4 regions of the Actinoplanes sp. NPDC019969 genome follow, and region 1 is predicted to be linked to each of the others. Evidence: riboswitches for the same ligand, from Rfam matches in the RefSeq annotation. Region 1 holds a riboswitch; each other region holds the start of a gene.
What was found. Region 1 has a riboswitch for cyclic di-AMP ahead of ACZ3II_RS09935 (transglycosylase family protein). Riboswitches for the same ligand answer to the same signal wherever they lie in the genome.

Region 1 (4,442 bases):
GTCCAAGCTGATGAAGGTGATGAGCGCGGCCGGCGACTCGCTGACGTTCTCCGGTGGCGGTCACTCGGTGCTGGAGTGGGCGCTGGCCCTCAAGAACCTCAACGTCGACGACATGACCACGGTCAAGCTGCCCGGCGGCGGCCGGTTCTCCAGCGGCGGCCGGTACCTCGGCGAGGAACTGGTCCCGTCGACCAAGGAGTTCTTCCAGGCAGTGCGCGAGGACAAGGTCGCCGCCTTCCTCCTCGACCACCCGGAGTACGTGAACCTGCAGAACTGACTTCCCTCGATCCCGGCAGTGACGCCGTAACGGTACCGTTCTATCATCCGGGTACCGCGCGGTGATCGATCACCGCCAGGATCCCCGGGGAGGGTCCACTTGTCGCGTGCCATCCGCCCGGCTTCGGCCGGCGTCATTCTCTTCGTCACCGCGTGCAGCGGCCTGCTCGCGATGCCGGCCCAGGCCGCCACCACCGGCACCGCCTCGATGAGCGGCAGCCAGGTGCTCTTCCGGGCCGCGTCCGGCAAGCAGAACGCCGTCGTCGTCACCCGCTCCGGCAACACCGTCACGATCGACGACCGGGTCGCCGTCAAGGCGGGCGCCGGCTGCACGGCGGTCGCCGGCGACGCGACGAGGGTCCGCTGCGCCAACGGCCGCGTCCCGGCCTTGGTGGAGGCGTACACCTACGACCTCAACGACGCGATCACCAACAGCTCCGGCCTGCCCATGGTGGCGAGCGGCGGGATCGGCGACGACAGCATCGCCGGCGGCGCCTCCTGGGACCGGCTGAGCGGCGACCGCGGCCGGGACCGGATCTGGGGCGGGGGTGGCAACGACAGCCTCGACGGCAGCTACGACGCCGACCTGCTGTCCGGTGGCGCGGGAGCCGACAGCATCCAGGACGGGTTCGGCAACGACGTCGTCCACGGCGGCGCCGGGGGCGACCTCTTCCTCGGCGGCGGCGGCAACGATGTCTTCTACGGCGAGGCCGGCAGCGACGTCTTCAGCCCGCTGGAGCCCTACGGTGACCAGATCCGTACCGACGCGGACGTGTTCTCCGGCGGCGCCGACGGCGACATCGTCCAGTACAGCTACAACCGTGCCATCGCCGCCGACGCCGACGGGGTGTCCCGCGACGACGGCGCGGCGGGCGAGCACGACACGATCCGGACCGACGTCGAGGGCATCTACGGCGGTTACGGCAACGACGCGCTCTACGGCACCGCCCGCGCGGACGTGCTGGGCGGCGGCTTCGGCAACGACACGATCGTCGGCAACGGCGGCGACGACAGCCTCGACGGCGGGCCCGGCGCCGACCGGCTGTACGGCGGCGCGGGCGACGACCAACTGGACGGCCGGGACGGCGGCAACGACCAGAAGGACCTGCTGAGCGGCGGTGCGCAGGGCGCCAACGGCGACGCGTGCCTGCGTACCCCCGGTGACACGGTCACCGGCTGCGAACGCGTCGACGCCAACTGACGGACCGGGGCGGCCCGCCGATTCCGGCTGGTACCCTCAGGTTCGTCGGGCTCGTAGCTCAGTGGATAGAGCAACCGCCTCCTAAGCGGTAGGTCGCGCGTTCAAGTCGCGCCGGGCCCACAGGATCCTCCGGCCGTCCCGCGTGCGCGCGGGACGGCCGGAGTCGTTCCGGGGAGGCGTCAGAATCGCAGCCGCTCTCCCACCCGCAGGTGATGCGGGCTGTGCAGGGTTCCCGCGTTGGCCCGGTACAACGCCTGCCAGCCACCCGACATGCGGAGCCGGGAGGCGATCGCGGCCAGGGTGTCGCCGGGGCGCACCACGTACGTCCGGGAGGTGCTCCGGTTCACCGAGACCGTGCGCATCTTGCTGCGCGACGCGGGTTTGAAGGCGTTGCGCCGCCCGCAGACCGGCCAGGCGCCGAGACCCTGCCCGCGCAGCACCCGCTGGGCGATGGCGATCTGTTCGGATCGGGAGGCCCGGTTGGCGGTGCTGGCGTATCTGCCGCCGCCGTACGCGCGCCACGTGCTCCCGCTGAACTGCAGCCCGCCGTAGTACCCGTTGCCGGTGCTGATGCCCCACCGCCCGCCGGACTCGCACTGGGCGATGGCGTCCCAGTTGATCCCGTCCGATCCGGTGGCGGCGGCCGGCCCGGCCAGGGCGACGCTGCCGGCCAGGCAGGCGGCGGCCAGTCCGAGGGCGCGGTGCAGTTGTTTACTTGTCTGAGCCATGAGTTCTGTCCTCCACGCCTGCGAGGTCAGCTGTCGGGTTCGGGCAGAGGTGCCCGGCCGCGTGGTGCGGCTTCACCCCGAGGCGCCGTAGCGCCGAGGAACTCTTGGGTCCCCCGCTCCATGCCGATGGGTTCGTTGATCCGTGGCCGGCGGCAGGACTCGGCGTTCCGGCCACGGTGCCCGCCGCAGCGGGCTTGCCGACTCGCCGCGCTCGACTGACAAGTTCAAGACGCGGCAATGGAGTTGTAGGTCACAAATTAGCCGCTTTGATCTTCCTTTGTGTGGATATTTGGCTGATCTCGGCGTGGCGTAACGGCTACACATCCCTCCACCGAAGGTGCACAATCGGCAGCCATGAGCGATCAACAGCGCGAGTTCGACGTGATCGTCTACGGTGCCTCCGGTTTCGTCGGTGCGCTGGTGGCACGGCATCTCGCCGGGCATGCGCCCACCGGCACACGGATCGCGCTGGCGGGGCGGTCGGCGGCGAAACTGGAGCGTCTCGGTCTGGACTGGCCCATCGTGGTCGCCGACGCGTCCGACGAGGCGGCCCTGACCACGATGGCCGGCCGGACCCGCGTCGTGGTGACGACCGTCGGCCCGTACGCGAAATATGGTCGTCCGCTCGCCCGCGCCTGCGCGGAAAGCGGCACCGACTACGTCGACCTGACCGGTGAGGTCCTGTTCGCCCGGGACAGCATCGACGAGAACCATGAGACCGCCCGGCGCACCGGCGCACGGATCGTGCACTCGTGCGGCTTCGACTCGATCCCGTCCGATATCGGAGTGCATGTCCTGCATGCACAGGCGCAGGCCGACGACGCGGGGGAACTGACCGACACCACGCTGGTGGTTACCAGCATGCGCGGCGGGGTCAGCGGCGGCACCATCGACTCCATGCGCCACCAGGTCGACGTGATGAAGAACGACCGGCGGCTGCGGGCGATCGGGGCGAGCCCGTACTCGCTCAGCCCGGACCGCAAGACCGAACCCGACCTGGGCCGTCAGCCCGACATGATCACGCTGGCCGGTTCCGACGTGGACCCCAGTCTGCGCGGTCACCTGGCGCCGTTCGTGATGGCGTCCTACAACACCCGGGTGGTACGCCGTAGCAACGCGCTGCGTGACTGGGCGTACGGCAGGTCGTTCCGCTACCGCGAGGTGATGAGCGTCGGCACCTCGCCGGTCGCGCCGGTCCTCGCCCTGGCCACCAAGGCCGTGCTGAACGGCCTGGTGATCGGCTTCGCGGTGCCGCCGGTCCGGTTCGTCCTGGACCGGATTCTGCCCGCCCCCGGCACCGGCCCGAGCGAGAGCACCCAGCGCAACGGGCACTTCACCGTGGACGTCTTCACCCGCACCACCTCCGGAGCGCGCTATCGCTCCCGGGTCAAGGCCAAGGGCGATCCGGGGTACGCCGCCACGGCGATCATGCTCGGCGAGTCGGCCCTGGCGCTGGCGCTGGACCGGGAGAAGCTGCCGGAGTCCGGGGGCGGCGTGCTGACCCCGGCGACCGCGATCGGCGACGCCCTGGTCGACCGTCTGCGTACCGCCGGTTTCGAGATCACCGCCCAGCGGCTCTGAGTCGGCCGCCCGCCAAGATCGGTATCAGGGATCCGACGAGTCTGATATCGATCGCCACTAGCCGCAAAGGATGCTCTACCGGCACGATTGGACACGTGACCGTCAGCCCCCTGCCCTACCCGCTGAGGTTGACGGGGACCGGCATCGTCCTGCGGGAATGGCGCTGGGAGGACCTCGACGACCTGGTCGCGATCCTCGACGAGCCGGACATCGCCCGCTGGACGCTGATGCCCTCACCGTTCGACGTGCCGGCCGGCCTGGCCTACCTGCGGCGCGCCCACCAGGGCCGGGTCAACGGGAGCCGGATCCAGCTGGCGATCACCGCGGACGGCGGGCGGCCGCTCGGCGAGGTGCTGCTGTTCAATGTGGGCTCCGCGTCGCGCGAGGCGGAGCTGGGCTATCTGGTCGGCCGGCCCTATCGCCGGCAGGGCCTGGCGACGGCGGCGTTGTCGCTGCTCACCGGCTATGCGGTCGACACGCTGCGGCTGCGGCGGCTGCTGCTGCGCATCGACCGCGGCAACACCGCGAGCACGTCGGTGGCGCGGCGATGCGGTTATCGCCCGGCGGCCGAGCCGCCGATCGAGCAGGCCGGGCCGTACGGTCCGGTCCACCTGGACACCTGGGAGTACGTGGAGGGCCGTCCCCGCGACGATCGT
Region 2 (4,442 bases), on a different contig from region 1:
CCGCCTGCATCCAGGCCGTTCTGGCGGCCGAGACCGGGCATCTCGAGCTGGCCCACGACTACCTGGGCGAAGCCGCCCTGATGGACCTGCACGACCTGCACCAGAACTCCCGCGACGGCGTGCACGTGGCCTCGCTGGCCGGCACCTGGATCTCGCTGGTCGCCGGCCTCGGCGGCATGCGTGACTACAACGGGCAGCTGAGCTTCGCCCCGCGGCTGCCCAGCCGGATCAACAACCTGGAGTTCTCGCTGCTCTGGCGGGGACTGCGGCTGCGGGTCAACGTGACCTCCGACGAGGTGACGTACTCACTGCGCAACGGCGGCGGTCAGGCCCGGCTCACCCTGCTGCACCACGGCAAGGAGCTCGAGGTGACCCAGGTGCGGCCGGTGACCATGCCGATCCCGGCGGGCGTTCCGGCCGGTCCGGCGCCGGCTCAGCCGCACGGCCGCGCGCCGGTCCGGAGAGCGGTTCACTGAGCGATCGACCGCAACGAGAAAGGGCCCGCCTCCCAGGAGGCGGGCCCTTTTCTCAGAGCATCGAGATGTGTACGTGGTCCGTATGGTCACTGACCCCGTGGTACTTGTGCCAGCCCGTCGCCGGGAACCAGATCTGCTTGTACCAGATGACGTAGTAGATGCCGAGCCGGTCGGCGTTCCGTACCAGGAAGGCCGTCAGGTCGTTGCCGTACTTCATCATCGCGTCGTTGTTCGCGACCGCGAACCCGCTCTTCTGCAGTGACCAGTCGCAGGCGCGGCCCTTGGGGTGCTCGTAGGGCCCACCGGATCGGTAGCAGTTCACGAACATGTTGAAGCCGGCCTTCTTGACCTGCTTGTACATGTGCAGCGTCCGCTTGGTGACACATCCGCCGTTGAGCGGGTCCTCCTCGGTGCAGCCCTCCGGGGAGAAGCCACCGCTGGAGTTCCGCGGCGCCGGGGCCGCGATCTTCGACGTCGCGTCGACGAAGCCCTTGCTGATCGTGTCGTTGATACCGGTGTTGCCACCGAGGAGCTCGATCTGCTCGGCGGCCGAGTCCTTCTGCTTCTGCAGCACCGCGAGCTGGGTCTGCTCGTTCTTGACCTCGGCGTCGAGCGCCGTCTTCTTCTCGGTGACCTCGCGGACCACCGTGTTGAGCTCGTTCAGCTTCCTGTCGTGCACGCCGTTGATCTCTTCGAGCGAGACCGCCTTGTTCAGGAAGTCGCCCGAGGAGTCGCTGCTGAGCAGGTAGCTGAGCGTGCTGACATCGCCGGTCATGTACTGCTGGCGGGCGATGGAGTTGACCTCGGGGATCAGCGCGCTCCGGCGGGCCTCGGCGGCCTTGATCTCCGCGTTCAGTTGCTTCTGTGCCTTCACCGATGCCGTGACCGCCGCCTTCGCGGCGACGTAGCGCCGGTTGGTGGACTCCATCACCGACGACATCAGTTTGTCTTCCGCGTCCTCGGCGGGTGTCGCCGAGGTGCCACCGGGCTCGGCAGACGCGGGGGTGGCCGGTGCCATGAACATTGCGGCAGCCACCAGCGGCGCCAGGGCGAGTATCAGCCACCGGCGGGGACTTGCTGTCATCAACAGTTCCTTCCGTCGCACCGCCGACCGAGTTAGCTGACGGGTTCGGGACGGAAGCGATCCCTACCGCAAACTGCGGATACACCCCAGTTACCTGGTTCCCCGGCTCGCCTTTCACAGCGATTGGGCGGCGGCCTGCCGGCAACTCGGGGGCGGTGCCGTCCTGGCAGGACCGGCGGCCAGTTTACCCGAGATATCGCTGCGTATCAGGCCCGGAGAACCGTCAAAAGTGTTACCTTGCAACCACTTTCTGTAATTGCTGTCACTACATGTGGTGAGGCAATCGCGGGAAGTACAAGAACTGTCGATCCGTCGATCGCTTCGGTATGGTCGTTGCGGTTCCGCATGGGAACCGCCGCCTAATCGTCACCATCGGCGAGCCGGGGATCCAATTCCCACCGGGGTGAATCCGCGCCGAGCGGTAGGGATTTTCCTTCGTCCCGAACCCGTCAGCTAACCCGGCCGGCGGCCGACGGAAGGAAACGCCTGTGCTGCAGTTCACTGCGCGGCGATTAGCGGCGCTGCTGGCGCTGCTGATCACCGCGTGCGGATTGGCCGTCACCGCGACGCCGGCCACCGCGGCCCCCCGGCTGCTCGCCGCACCCGGAGGCACCGGGGACGACGGCGAGGGCGGCTCGGCCGCCCTGATCAAACAACTCGAGAAGGCCTCCAGCGGGTTCGTGGAGGCGCAGAAGAAGCTGAAGGCCTCGAAGGCCCAGCAGGTCAAGCTGGCCGCGGAGGTCAAGCGCCTGGACGCCGCGGTCGGGCCGCAGCAGAAGACCCTCGACATGATCGCGAGCCAGGCGTACACCGCCGGCCGGGCCGGCCCGATGGCGGCGTTGCTCAGCGCGGACTCGCCCGAGGGCTTCATGGACCGGGCCGAGACCCTGGCCACCATCGCGGCCGACCAGAACAAGGCGATCCAGGACCTCAAGAGCACCCTGGAAGCCCGCCAGAAGGCCAAGAGCGCCATCGACATCACCGTCCGGGACCAGCAGAAGCAGGTCACCGTGATGGCGAAGCAGAAGACCGCCGCGGAGGCCGCTCTCAAGGCGGCCAACCAGGGCGCCGAGGCCCGCTCGTCGTCGGACGGCGGCGACAGCCCCGACGCGGCCCCCGGGCCGAGCGGATCCGGTTGCAACAAGACGGACCCGACCGGCACCGGCGGCTGTGTCACGCCGACCCTGCTGCACGCCTACAACGAGGCTCGTGCGGACGGCTTCACCCGCTACACGAAGTGCTGGCGGACGCAGAACAGTGGCGAGCATCCCAAGGGGCGGGCGTGTGACTTCTCCTCGGAGAAGGGCACCTTCGGTGGTGACGCCACCGGGTCGGACAAGACCTACGGCGACAACCTGGCGAACTACTTCATCAACAACGCCGAGACCCTCGACGTGCTCTACGTGATCTGGTACCGGCGGATCTGGCTACCGAGCAGTGGCTGGAAGTCGTACAGCGGGGCGGGCGGAGACCCGTCCAGCGACCACACCAACCACGTGCACCTGTCGGTCAACTAGAAACACCCGGAGGAGTACGGGGCCTACCTGCGGGAGAAGGCCTCGTACTCCTTCATCACATCGGCGGTGGGGCCGTCGGCGCGGATCAGGCCGGCCTCCAGCCAGATGCACCGCTCGCAGGTGTCCCGGATCGACTGCTCGCTGTGGCTGACCAGGAAGACCGTGCCGGCCTGGGCGCGCAGCTCGCGGACCCGCGCCTCGCTGCGCTTGCGGAAGCTGGCGTCACCGGTGGCCAGCGCCTCGTCGATCAGCAGCACGTCGTGCTGCTTCGCGGCGGCGATGGAGAACCGCAGCCGGGCCGACATGCCCGACGAGTAGGTCCGCATCGGCAGGGACGAGAAGTCACCCTTCTCGTTGATGCCGGAGAACTCGATGATCTCGTCCTTCTTCGCCTGCACCTCGGCCGGCGACATGCCCATCGCGAGGCAGCCCAGCTCGACGTTCTGGTCGCCGGGCAGCTCGTTCATCAGGGCCGCGTTCACACCCAGCAGGGACGGCTGGCCGGCGGCGTAGATCCCGCCCCGGGAGACCGGCAGCAGGCCGGCGACCGCGCGCAGCAGGGTGGACTTGCCGGAGCCGTTGGTGCCGATCAGGCCGATCGCCTCGCCGCGGTAGGCGACGAAGCTGACGCCCTTGACCGCGTGCACCTCGCGGACGTTGGTGTTCTTGGTCCGGGTGGCGATGCGCTTGAAGCTGGCCAGCGGGCTGTTGCCGGCGCCGGGGCCCTGCAGGACGCGGTAGATGATGTGGGCGTCATCGGCGATGACGGTGGGGACGCGCTCGTTGTCAGCCACGGCCGTAGCCCTTCTCTCCGCGCCAGAAGTAGACGAAACCGAGGATGCCGACCGCCAGGCTCCAGACGGTCGCCTGGATCCACAGCACGAGCGGCGGGTTGGCCAGCGTCGTGCCCTCGAGCAGCGCGTGGCGGGTCAGCTCGATGAAGACCAGCATCGGGTTCGCCTCGACGACCTGGAGCTGCCAGCCGCTCAGCACGCTCTCGAACTGGGTCACCGGGTAGAGCACGGCGGACCCGTACAGCCAGAACCGCATGATGAACGGGACCAGCTGCCGTACGTCGCTCATCTTGGTGATGTACCGGGACATGAACATGATGAGCCCGGTGTTGAAGATCGACTGGAGCAGCAGGATCGGCACCACGAGCAGCCACTGGAAGGTGAGCGGCTCACCGTCGATCAGCACGATGCCGAGCAGGACGACCACCGCGACCACGAAGTTGCGGATCTCCACCAGCGCGGCCGAGACCGGCAGGGTGGCCCGTGGGAAGTGCAGCGCGCGGATCATGCCGATGTTGCCGGTGATCGAGTTCATCCCGATCTGCACCGACGACTGGGTGAACTGGAAGAC
Region 3 (4,442 bases), on a different contig from region 1:
CACACAGGGGCTGGTCAGCGCCATCGCGGACCCGCGTGCGGATTTCTTCGAGCACCCGGAGCACGAGGACCGGGTCGGCATCTGCCTCACGCTGCGGGGCCAGATCTGGTCCAACGTCGGCCTGTCGTATCGCATCACCGTGCTGTGCCGGCCGGAGGCCTTCATCAGTGGCGCATCCGCGTGATACGAGGGCCGCACGTGCGTGACGGCTCACCGCCTGGCCACCGCGAGCGTTCGGGCCCATGCTTCTTCGACGCGTTGACCAGCACACGTCAGGGAGCGACAGGTCGGGCGGCAGGTTCTCGGCGACCAGTTCCGCAGCCTCTTCCGCCGTTGCGGCCAAGCCGATGAGCCGTTCGTAGCCGGCGGCTATCACACGGAGGATCTTCGAATGCCGGTGGCTGCCGGCGGGCCGTACATCGCCGTGCTGATGGACGGTTCCGGAGTGCGGCGCTGCGCCGGGTGAGAACCTAGGGCGCGAACCGGTTCATCAGCAGCTCCACCCGTGACCCGGCGGCGGCGGGTGGGAGGCGGCCGGCGCGGGTAAGGGTGGCCAGGCCGTGCAGGGCGGCCCAGAACACCTCGGTGAACAGGCCCGGCTCGACGCCGTCGCCGGCGACCTCGCCGAGAGTGTCCAGCAGGGCGGCGAACGCGTCCTTGAGCGGCTGCGGGGTGTCCTCCTCGGCGAAGGCCAGGCCGCCGTCCAGCTCGAACATGGCGTCGTAGACGGCCGGATTGCCGGTGGCGAAGTCGAGGTAGGCGCGGGCGAGGGCGGTGACCCGGGCGCGCGGGGAGTCCGCGGCGGCGGTCGCGGCCCGCAGCGCGACCGCCATCTCGGCGGCGCCCTGGACGGCGACGGCGCCGATGATCTCGCGTTTGCCCCGGAAGTGGCTGTAGAGCACGGGCTGGCTGTATTCGATGCGCTCGGCCAGCCGGCGGGTGGTGACCGCGTCCCAGCCCTGCTGCTCGGCGATCTCGCGGGCGGTCGCCACGATCAGGCGCTCCCGTTCGGCGCGTTCGCGTTCCTTGCGTTCCTGTACCGGCATGACGGAATGCTAGCACCGCTAGACAAGCGAGCAGCGGTAGGGCTAGCGTTGCATCAATTCCTAGCAGCGCTGGATTTCAAGGGGTCGACATGCTCAGCGCACTGGCAGTGGTCACCGTCGTGGTCGTCGGCGTGATGGTGGGGGTGGAGTTCGCCGTCGCCTTCGTCGTCAACCCGATCCTCGCCGCGCTTCCCGAGGACAGCGGCCAGCTCGGCCGCGCCCACGGCGGCCGGATGCTCGGCGCCGTGATGCCCGTCTGGTACATCGGCTCGCTCCTGCTGGTCGCGGCCTGGGCGGTCGCCGGATGGGGCGGTCCCGGCATCGGCCTGACCGTCATCGCCGCGGCGCTGCTGCTGCTCAGCGTGGTCATGTCGATCCTGCTGCTGGTGCCGATCAACAACCGCAGCAAGACGTGGACCCCGGAGAACCGGCCCGCCGACTGGAAACAGCAGGGGAGCCGTTGGGACCGCCTGCACTACGTCCGCGTCGCCCTCATCATCGCCGCGTTCGCCCTGCTGGCCGCCGCTCTCGCCTGATCGGCACCGCGATCCGGGCCACCCTCGCCTTCCCGTTCCACCGTCCCGTCCCGAGCCGTTGATCGGCGCGCGTGCGGCCGGTTGTTACGGTGCCGGGCGTCGGGTCGGCCTCTGCACGGTGGTGAGTTCGTTGGTTTTCCAGTACTGGCATCTCGCGGTGATCGCCGCCCTCGTCGTTCTCATCGCCGTGGGCCTGCGAGCAGCGCGCCGTACGACGCTGATCGGTCTCGGCGTCACGCTGCTGGCAGCCAGCGGGTTCCTGCTGTACACCCTGGTGCTCGAGGAGGAATACCTCGAGCAGGACCTGAACGCCAAGCTCGACGACGTGGCGCTGATCGGCGGTCCCGCGCTGCTCGGTGCCCTCCTGCTCGCTCTCGCGGTCAGGAACGCGGGGCGCAGCCGAGCCTGAGGAGGAACCGCCCGCACCCCGATGTCGCCGGTGGGTGCGGGCGGTTGCGATGTCCGGGTCAGACCAGACGCCGTACGACGTAGTTGCTGCTCCAGATCTTCTGCTTGCTGACCGTCTTGCCGGTCCGCGGAGCCGACCACATCTTGCCGCCACCGGCGTAGATGCCGGCGTGCGTGCCGTACGAGCCCTTCCGGATGATGATCAGGTCGCCGGGCCGGGCCTTGGCCTTGGCGACCGGCTTGCCGTACTTCTGCTGCAGGTTCGCCTTGTGCGGCAGCTTGCGCCCGGTGGTCTTCTTGTAGACGTACAGGGTGAAGCCGGAGCAGTCGAACCGGTTCGGCCCGACGGCGCCGAACTTGTACCACTTGCCCTTGTGCCGGGCCGCCTCGTTGACGACCCGGACGCCGGCCGCCTGAGCTTTCGCGGTGGCGGCCTGGACGGTGACGGTGCGAGCGACAGTCGCGCCGGCCTGCGAGAACGCCCGGACGGTGGTGACGCCGGCGGTCTGCGGGGCGGCCGAGGCGGCCTGTGGTGTGCCGAGCCCGCCGGTCAGCAGACCGAGACCCACGGACAGGGCGATGGTGCCGGCGCCCAGGGTGCGGGGCCGGCTCAGGGTGCGAACGCGCACGGTGAAGGAATCCCTCCGGCACGCCTGCGAGGTTAGCTGTCGGGTTCGGGCGCGAAGGATTGCCCGGCCGCGAGCTGCGGCTTCACCCCGAGACCCGTCGGCCCGGCCACCGTGGACGGCGTGCCGGCCGAGGGTCGATGTCTGGGTCCCCCGTCCCTGCCCCCGATTGCCTCATGACTCGTCATGCGGTTCGTGCCGCCGGACCGGGGCAGGGCTCGGCGTGATCCAGGTCGGCACGACCGGCGGGCAGGTGCCCGCCGCCCCTCCTTGATAGCCCGGTTCGGCGCCGGCCGCCTCCGCCGTCGCGATGACGGTCCGTGCCGGCCGGGCGAGCAGATGTCCGGTTTGTAAGGTCGCCGCGCAGTTTCCCGTCGCGCTCCGCATTCAGGTGGTCACGCATTACTGCTGATGATCTGTGAACGGGAACACGCAACTCGTCCACCGGCCCCCGTCACGCCCGTCAGCCGACCGGGTGACGAGATCGCGCCCGGCGGCGGAATGACACCGGCCGGACCGGTGAACGGGGGTGCGTTAGTTCTTGATGAAGCAAACCTTAATGATTTCTTAGGATCGATCTTCGCGCGCTTTCGGAATGAATAGTGAGTCGGCTGCATGTACCGCTGTTCCTTCAGAGCCGACGAGGTGAAAGTCCGTGCCCATCCCCCCGAACCGGCGGATCCGCTACACCCTGACCATGGTCGGGGCCCTCGGTTTGATCGGCGCCGGCTCCGCCGCCATCGTGGCCGGGACCGGCTCCGGCGACCAGGAGGTCCGCCTGACCGCGGCCGCCCCGGCCGGCACCACCACCGCCGCCGCCGCGACGACCGCCCCGAGCGCCGGCGACGTGCCGAGCCTGGCGCCGACCACGCCGGCCGCGGCCTCGAAGCCCGCCGCGCCGTCCGCGTCGGCCCCGGTGGCGGCGGCCCCGACCACCCTGTCGACGGCCCGTCCGTCGGCCACGCCGACGACGGCGGCGGCGAACAAGCGGCGTACCAAGTCACCCACGGCGGCGCCGACCGCGACGACCACCGCGCCGTCCGGCGGCGGCTCCTCCTCGGTCAACGCCGAGGTGATCCGCCTCGTGAACGCCGAACGGCAGAAGGCCGGCTGCTCCGGCCTGAGCAGCGAGTCGCGGCTGGAGGCGGCGGCGCAGAAGCACTCCGAGCTGCAGGCCGCGCAGAACAGCATGTCGCACCAGCTGCCCGGCGAGGCGAGCATGGGCGACCGGGTCACCGCCGAGGGCTACCGGTGGCGGGGTGTCGCCGAGAACGTCGCCGCCGGCTACACCAGCGCGGCGAGCGTGATGGACGGCTGGATGAACAGTCCCGGTCACAAGGCGAACATCCTCAACTGCAGCTACACGGAGATCGGCGTCGGCCTGGCGAAGTCGTCCTCGGGCACCCGGTACTGGACCCAGAACTTCGCCACACCCGCGTGAGCCTCCGCGCCTGAGCCTCACGAACGTGCGCTTCCTGCCGAATTCCCGAACAGGGGGATAGCGGCGAGGGGGACAGCTGATGAGGTTCGGGCCGTCCCTGCTGCGGACGCTCGGCTTCGCCGTCGCCTACCTGGCCACCACGTACGCCGGGCGCCTCACGGTGATGGACCAGACGAATCTCAGTCTCGTCTGGCCCGCCGCCGGGGTCGCCGCGGTGTGGGCGGCAGTGCGGTACCGGGCCCGCTGGCGGATCCTGGACGCCGCCGCGCTGTGCCTGGTCACGCTGGTGGTCAACGTGGCGACCGGTGCCCCGGCGGCGCTGGTGCCGTGGTTCGCCGCCGCCAACCTGGCGCAGGCGTGGGTCTTCGCCTGGCTGGTGCACCGC
Region 4 (4,442 bases), on a different contig from region 1:
CACGGCGGTCATCACCTTGCCGAGGTGGTCGCCGCTGATCGCGGTCACGGCACCGCCGATGAGCATGGTCCACGCGCCCACCTTCGACAGGGTCAGGAACGCGCGGTCGGCGACGGCGCGCCAGATCCCGATCGCCATCAGCAGGCCACCGCCGGCCATCGCGGCGCCGCCCATGGTGTGCGGGAACGCGGCGAGCACCACCTCGTTGGTCATCAGGTCGGTGAAGCTGGTGAGGTGGGCGCGGCCGGTGGTCTCGTCGAACGCGTACGCCACCGGGTTCTGCATGAAGGAGTTGGCGGCCAGGATGACGTACGCCGACAGCAGCGTCCCGACGGCGACGACCACGATGGTGGCGGCGTGGACGCGGCGGGGGAGCCGGTCCCACCCGAAGTACCACAGCGCGAGGAACGTGGCCTCGAGGAAGAACGCCAGCATGCCCTCGATCGCGAGGGTCGGCCCGAAGACGTCGCCGTAGAACCGGGCGAACGCGCTCCACCCCAGCCCGAACTGGAACTCCTGCACGAGCCCGGTGACCACGCCGACGGCGAACGTGACGATCAGCAGCTTGCCGGTGAACTTGGTCAGGTGCAGGTACTTGTCCTTGCCGGTGCGCATCCAGGCGAGCTGGAGCCCGGCCGCGGTGGCGGACAGGCAGATCGACACCGGCACGAACAGGTAGTGGTAGATCGTCACGACCGCGAACTGCAATCGCGTCAGGTCGAGCACGTCCATGGCAACCCCTCTACGACGATTCGTAGTAGATACTACGACGCGTAGTACGACGTCTTGAAGTAGAGTGGCTCACATGGCGAGGAACGATCTCGAGCGCGAGGTCATGACGAAACTGTGGGACGCGCGCGAGGCGCTCACCGTCCGGCAGGTGCACGAGCTGCTCAGTCGTGACCGCGACCTGGCGTACACGACGGTGATGACCGTCCTGGACCGGCTCGCCAAGAAGGGCCTCGTCGTCCAGCAGCGCGCCGACCGCGCCTACCGGTACGCCCCCGCGCAGACCCGCGAGGAGATGACCGCCGGTGTGATGCTCGACGCACTCAGCGCCACCCCCGACCGGGACGCCGCCCTCGCCTACTTCGTCGGCCAGTTGCCGCCCGAAGCTCTGACGGCGCTGATCGAGAAGGCCCGTAACATCGAGCGGTGACCGCCCTCCTGCTCGGCGCCCTCGGCCTGACCCTGTCACTGGTCGTGCCGACCGTCCTGGCGCGTGCCCGCTGGACCGACCGCGCCCCGGTCGCCGGCGTCCTGCTCTGGCAGTCACTGACGCTCACCGCCGTACTCTGCGCCCTCGGTGTGGTCCTCGCCGCTCCGGAGGAGATGGCCCGGGCCGCCGGCGCCCACCACCCGGAGACCGTCGCCGCGCTGCTGTTCTCCCTGGCCGTCGCCGCGACCATCGTGATCCGGCTGATCGTCTCGCTGGTCCGGGTCAGCTCCCGGGCCCGCGCCCGCCGCGCCCGGCACCGGATGCTCGTGGACCTGCTCGACCGGGTCGAGCGCCACGAGGATCTCGGCGGCGAGGAGGTACGGGTCCTCGACGGCCCCCTGCCGCTCGCCTACTGCGTGCCCGGCCGTCAGCCCCGGGTGGTGCTCAGTGACGGGGTGCTGCGCGTGCTCGACCGTGACCAGGTCGACGCCGTCCTCGCCCACGAGCGCGCCCACCTGCGGCACCGGCACGAGCTGGTGATGGAGTCGTTCACGGCGTTCTATCAGGCGGTGCCGCGGCCGCTGCGCTCGAAGGTGCCCCTCGACGCCGTACATCTGCTGCTGGAGATGGTGGCGGACGACGCCGCACGGCGCCGGACCGGCCCGGGTCCGCTGCGTGCCGCCCTGGCGACGCTGGCCGACGCCGTCCCCCTGGCGGAGGAGGTGACCGCCGACCCGGAGGGGGAGTCCCGGCGCCGCCGGCTGGCCCGCCTGTCCGATCCGGACCGCGCCTCCGCCGCCCTCACCGTGGCCGGCGCGGCCGCCGCGACCGGCCTGCTGGTGCTACCCACCGTGATCTTGGTGGTGCCGTGGCTGGGCAGGGCCGTGAACACCTGGCCTTTTTGATCACGCTCCGTGTTGCTGACAGTGCGTAACGTGCGGCGGCGTGTGCGACCTTCATTTGCCGCCTTGATCCGAGTACGGTGGTCCCCGGTTCGGCAGCCCCCCATCGGTCAACCGGCTGATCTGGCGAACCACCGCCTAATCGCGGATGCGAACCGGGGAACCGAGCAACTGGGGTGAAGCCGCCTTCCTGCGGAGGGCGGCCGGGCAGACTTCCCGCCCGAACCCGTCAGCTAACCCGGTCGGCGGCCGAGTGGGAAGAAAGGACAACGCGCTTACGTGAAACGGATGCGCACCCTGCTGCTGTCCGTCATGGCCACGGTAGGCATCGTTCTCGCGGGTCCGTCCGTCGCCTACGCCACTCCCTCGCCGTCTGACGTCGAGGCGCAGATCGACGGAGAGTGGAACAAGCTCGAGCCCGTCATCGAGGACTACAACAACACCCACAACAAGCTGACCAAGCTGCGGACGCAGCAGAAGTCGCTCGCCAAGACCCTGGCCCCGCTGCAGAAGCAGGTGGACGCCGCGATGGTCGAGGTGCGTGGGCTGGCCGTCGACGCCTACATCGCGGGGCCGCCCAGCGTGGCCAACGCGCTGCTCAGCGGTGACCCGGACGGGTTCGCCGAGAAGCTCACCCTTCTCGACCAGCTCGCCCAGAACCGCAAGGCGTCGATCGTCGAGGTCACCAAACTGCGGGACAAGTACGCCGCCGACAAGGCCGCGGTCGACAGGATGACGTCGGAGATCACCGTCCGGGACACCGACCTCAAGCAGAAGAAGACCGCGATCGAGAAGGAGATCACGAAGCTCCAGCAGCTCCGGATCGCCGCGTACGGCAAGGCGAACGCCGACGACGGCCCGCTGCGCACCGGCCCCTGCCCGGTCACCTACACGAACGACAAGGGCGGCCGTGCCGCCCAGAAGGCGTGTGACCTGATCGGCAAGCCGTACGTCTTCGGCTCCAACGGCCCGAACAGCTACGACTGCTCGGGTCTGACGCAGGAGGCGTGGAAATCGGTCGGGGTGCACCTCGAGCACTACACGAAGGATCAGTGGGGCTCCACCACGCCGGTGAGCCGCGCGGAGCTGAAGCCGGGCGACCTGGTCTTCTACTTCTCCGACGTGCACCACGTCTCCATCTACATCGGAGGCGGCATGGTGGTGCACGCTCCGCACACGGGTGACCATGTGCGGATGGCGACCATCGACCGGGGGCCCATCGCCGGTTACCGCCGGCCGGGCTGATCGCCGATCATCCCGCGGAGACCGCCGTCGCAGTCCGACGGCGGTCTCTTTCGTGTCAGGCGCGGCCGTCGGCCAGCGCCGGCAGGCCGGGCACCCCGTCCAGGTCCTGCAGCTGCCGGTGGACGTGGTCGCCGAGCGCCGAGCGGTAGCCGACGGCCAGCTGGTCCAGGCGGGCGATCTCCTCGATCACGGCCGCCCGGCTCCGGGCCAGATCGTCCATCGCCTCGGTGTGGCTGCGCTGCGCGTCCGCCTCGATGGCGCCCGCGGACCGCTCCGCGTCCCCGGTGACCTGGTCGGCCTCGGCCCGCGCGCCGGCCAGCAGATCCGCCGACTCGCGCTGGGCGTCCCGGACGTGCTCGTCCGCCGTCCGCTGCGCCATCATCAGCACCCGGACGTCACCGTCACCGGCCGGCGGGCCGGCCGGCGCCGACCGCGCCTCCTCGTGAGCGCGCTGCAGCCGCATCTGCATCTCCCGGGCCTCGTGCTCGGCCCGGGCCAGGCCCTCGCGCATCTGCCGCAGCCGGGCGGTCAGCTCGGCGACCTCGGAGTTCAGCACCGTCGTGACGGCCACCCCGGGATCGCCGCCGGTATGCCGTAACCGCTCGCTGAGCGCGCCGTTCTCTTCGATCAGCCGGACCAGCTCCTGCCCGGCCTCGTCCAGGAAGGCGTCGACCTCCTCCTCGTCGTAACCGCGCTTGCCTATCGGCGGCTTCCGGAAGTCCACGTTGTGGATGTCCGCCGGAGTGATCGCCATCAGAACCTCGAATTCCCGCCGGGACCGGTCCTGCGACCCGGCGTCGCTTGTCGACAGCCCCTTGCCCGGCAGTGTCACCGTTCAACCACAAGGAGCGGCTCGGCGAATCGTATCCGTGCGTGGCCACCCCGTCGCCGAAAGTGGACCGGCGTCACCCGCTGGCCAGGCCCCGGAACAGCGCGAACAAGGCCGAGTGGGGGAGTTTCAGATCACATTCGCGTTCCCGGTGGAGCACCCCGTCCGGGTGGCGGGCGGGCTGGGCCGCGCCGGGCATAATCGCTTGTCATGAGCGATGCCTTGATCAACAGCCTGCTGGCGGCCGTCGAGGCCCGGCCCGACGACCTGACGCTGCGGCTGCACCTGGCCGAGATGCTGGTGGCCG

Region 2: another riboswitch for cyclic di-AMP. It lies ahead of ACZ3II_RS35985 (coiled-coil domain-containing protein); the one in region 1 lies ahead of ACZ3II_RS09935 (transglycosylase family protein).
Region 3: another riboswitch for cyclic di-AMP. It lies ahead of ACZ3II_RS30515 (C40 family peptidase); the one in region 1 lies ahead of ACZ3II_RS09935 (transglycosylase family protein).
Region 4: another riboswitch for cyclic di-AMP. It lies ahead of ACZ3II_RS26370 (C40 family peptidase); the one in region 1 lies ahead of ACZ3II_RS09935 (transglycosylase family protein).

The regions. Positions count from the first base shown of each region.
Region 1 is NZ_JBVHFK010000002.1:729,695-734,136, forward strand. Features, by position in the region: gene ACZ3II_RS09920 (LCP family protein) at 1-277, shown strand, start outside; gene ACZ3II_RS09925 (calcium-binding protein) at 377-1,477, shown strand; tRNA gene ACZ3II_RS09930 (tRNA-Arg) at 1,525-1,597, shown strand; gene ACZ3II_RS09935 (transglycosylase family protein) at 1,657-2,205, opposite strand; cyclic di-AMP (ydaO/yuaA leader) riboswitch at 2,206-2,353, opposite strand; gene ACZ3II_RS09940 (saccharopine dehydrogenase family protein) at 2,560-3,786, shown strand; gene ACZ3II_RS09945 (GNAT family N-acetyltransferase) at 3,882-4,442, shown strand, end outside.
Region 2 is NZ_JBVHFK010000014.1:265,200-269,641, forward strand. Features, by position in the region: gene ACZ3II_RS35975 (glycoside hydrolase family 65 protein) at 1-476, shown strand, start outside; gene ACZ3II_RS35980 (coiled-coil domain-containing protein) at 529-1,560, opposite strand; cyclic di-AMP (ydaO/yuaA leader) riboswitch at 1,568-1,700, opposite strand; cyclic di-AMP (ydaO/yuaA leader) riboswitch at 1,907-2,044, shown strand; gene ACZ3II_RS35985 (coiled-coil domain-containing protein) at 2,049-3,077, shown strand; gene ACZ3II_RS35990 (ABC transporter ATP-binding protein) at 3,101-3,871, opposite strand; gene ACZ3II_RS35995 (ABC transporter permease) at 3,864-4,442, opposite strand, start outside.
Region 3 is NZ_JBVHFK010000011.1:178,989-183,430, reverse strand. Features, by position in the region: gene ACZ3II_RS30535 (hypothetical protein) at 1-184, shown strand, start outside; gene ACZ3II_RS30530 (TetR/AcrR family transcriptional regulator) at 471-1,046, opposite strand; gene ACZ3II_RS30525 (anthrone oxygenase family protein) at 1,136-1,582, shown strand; gene ACZ3II_RS30520 (hypothetical protein) at 1,704-1,991, shown strand; gene ACZ3II_RS30515 (C40 family peptidase) at 2,050-2,619, opposite strand; cyclic di-AMP (ydaO/yuaA leader) riboswitch at 2,626-2,750, opposite strand; gene ACZ3II_RS30510 (CAP domain-containing protein) at 3,272-4,057, shown strand; gene ACZ3II_RS30505 (ATP-binding protein) at 4,137-4,442, shown strand, end outside.
Region 4 is NZ_JBVHFK010000009.1:154,670-159,111, reverse strand. Features, by position in the region: gene ACZ3II_RS26385 (cytochrome ubiquinol oxidase subunit I) at 1-732, opposite strand, end outside; gene ACZ3II_RS26380 (BlaI/MecI/CopY family transcriptional regulator) at 806-1,159, shown strand; gene ACZ3II_RS26375 (M56 family metallopeptidase) at 1,156-2,064, shown strand; cyclic di-AMP (ydaO/yuaA leader) riboswitch at 2,187-2,324, shown strand; gene ACZ3II_RS26370 (C40 family peptidase) at 2,350-3,306, shown strand; gene ACZ3II_RS26365 (DivIVA domain-containing protein) at 3,362-4,138, opposite strand; gene ACZ3II_RS26360 (ATP-binding protein) at 4,346-4,442, shown strand, end outside.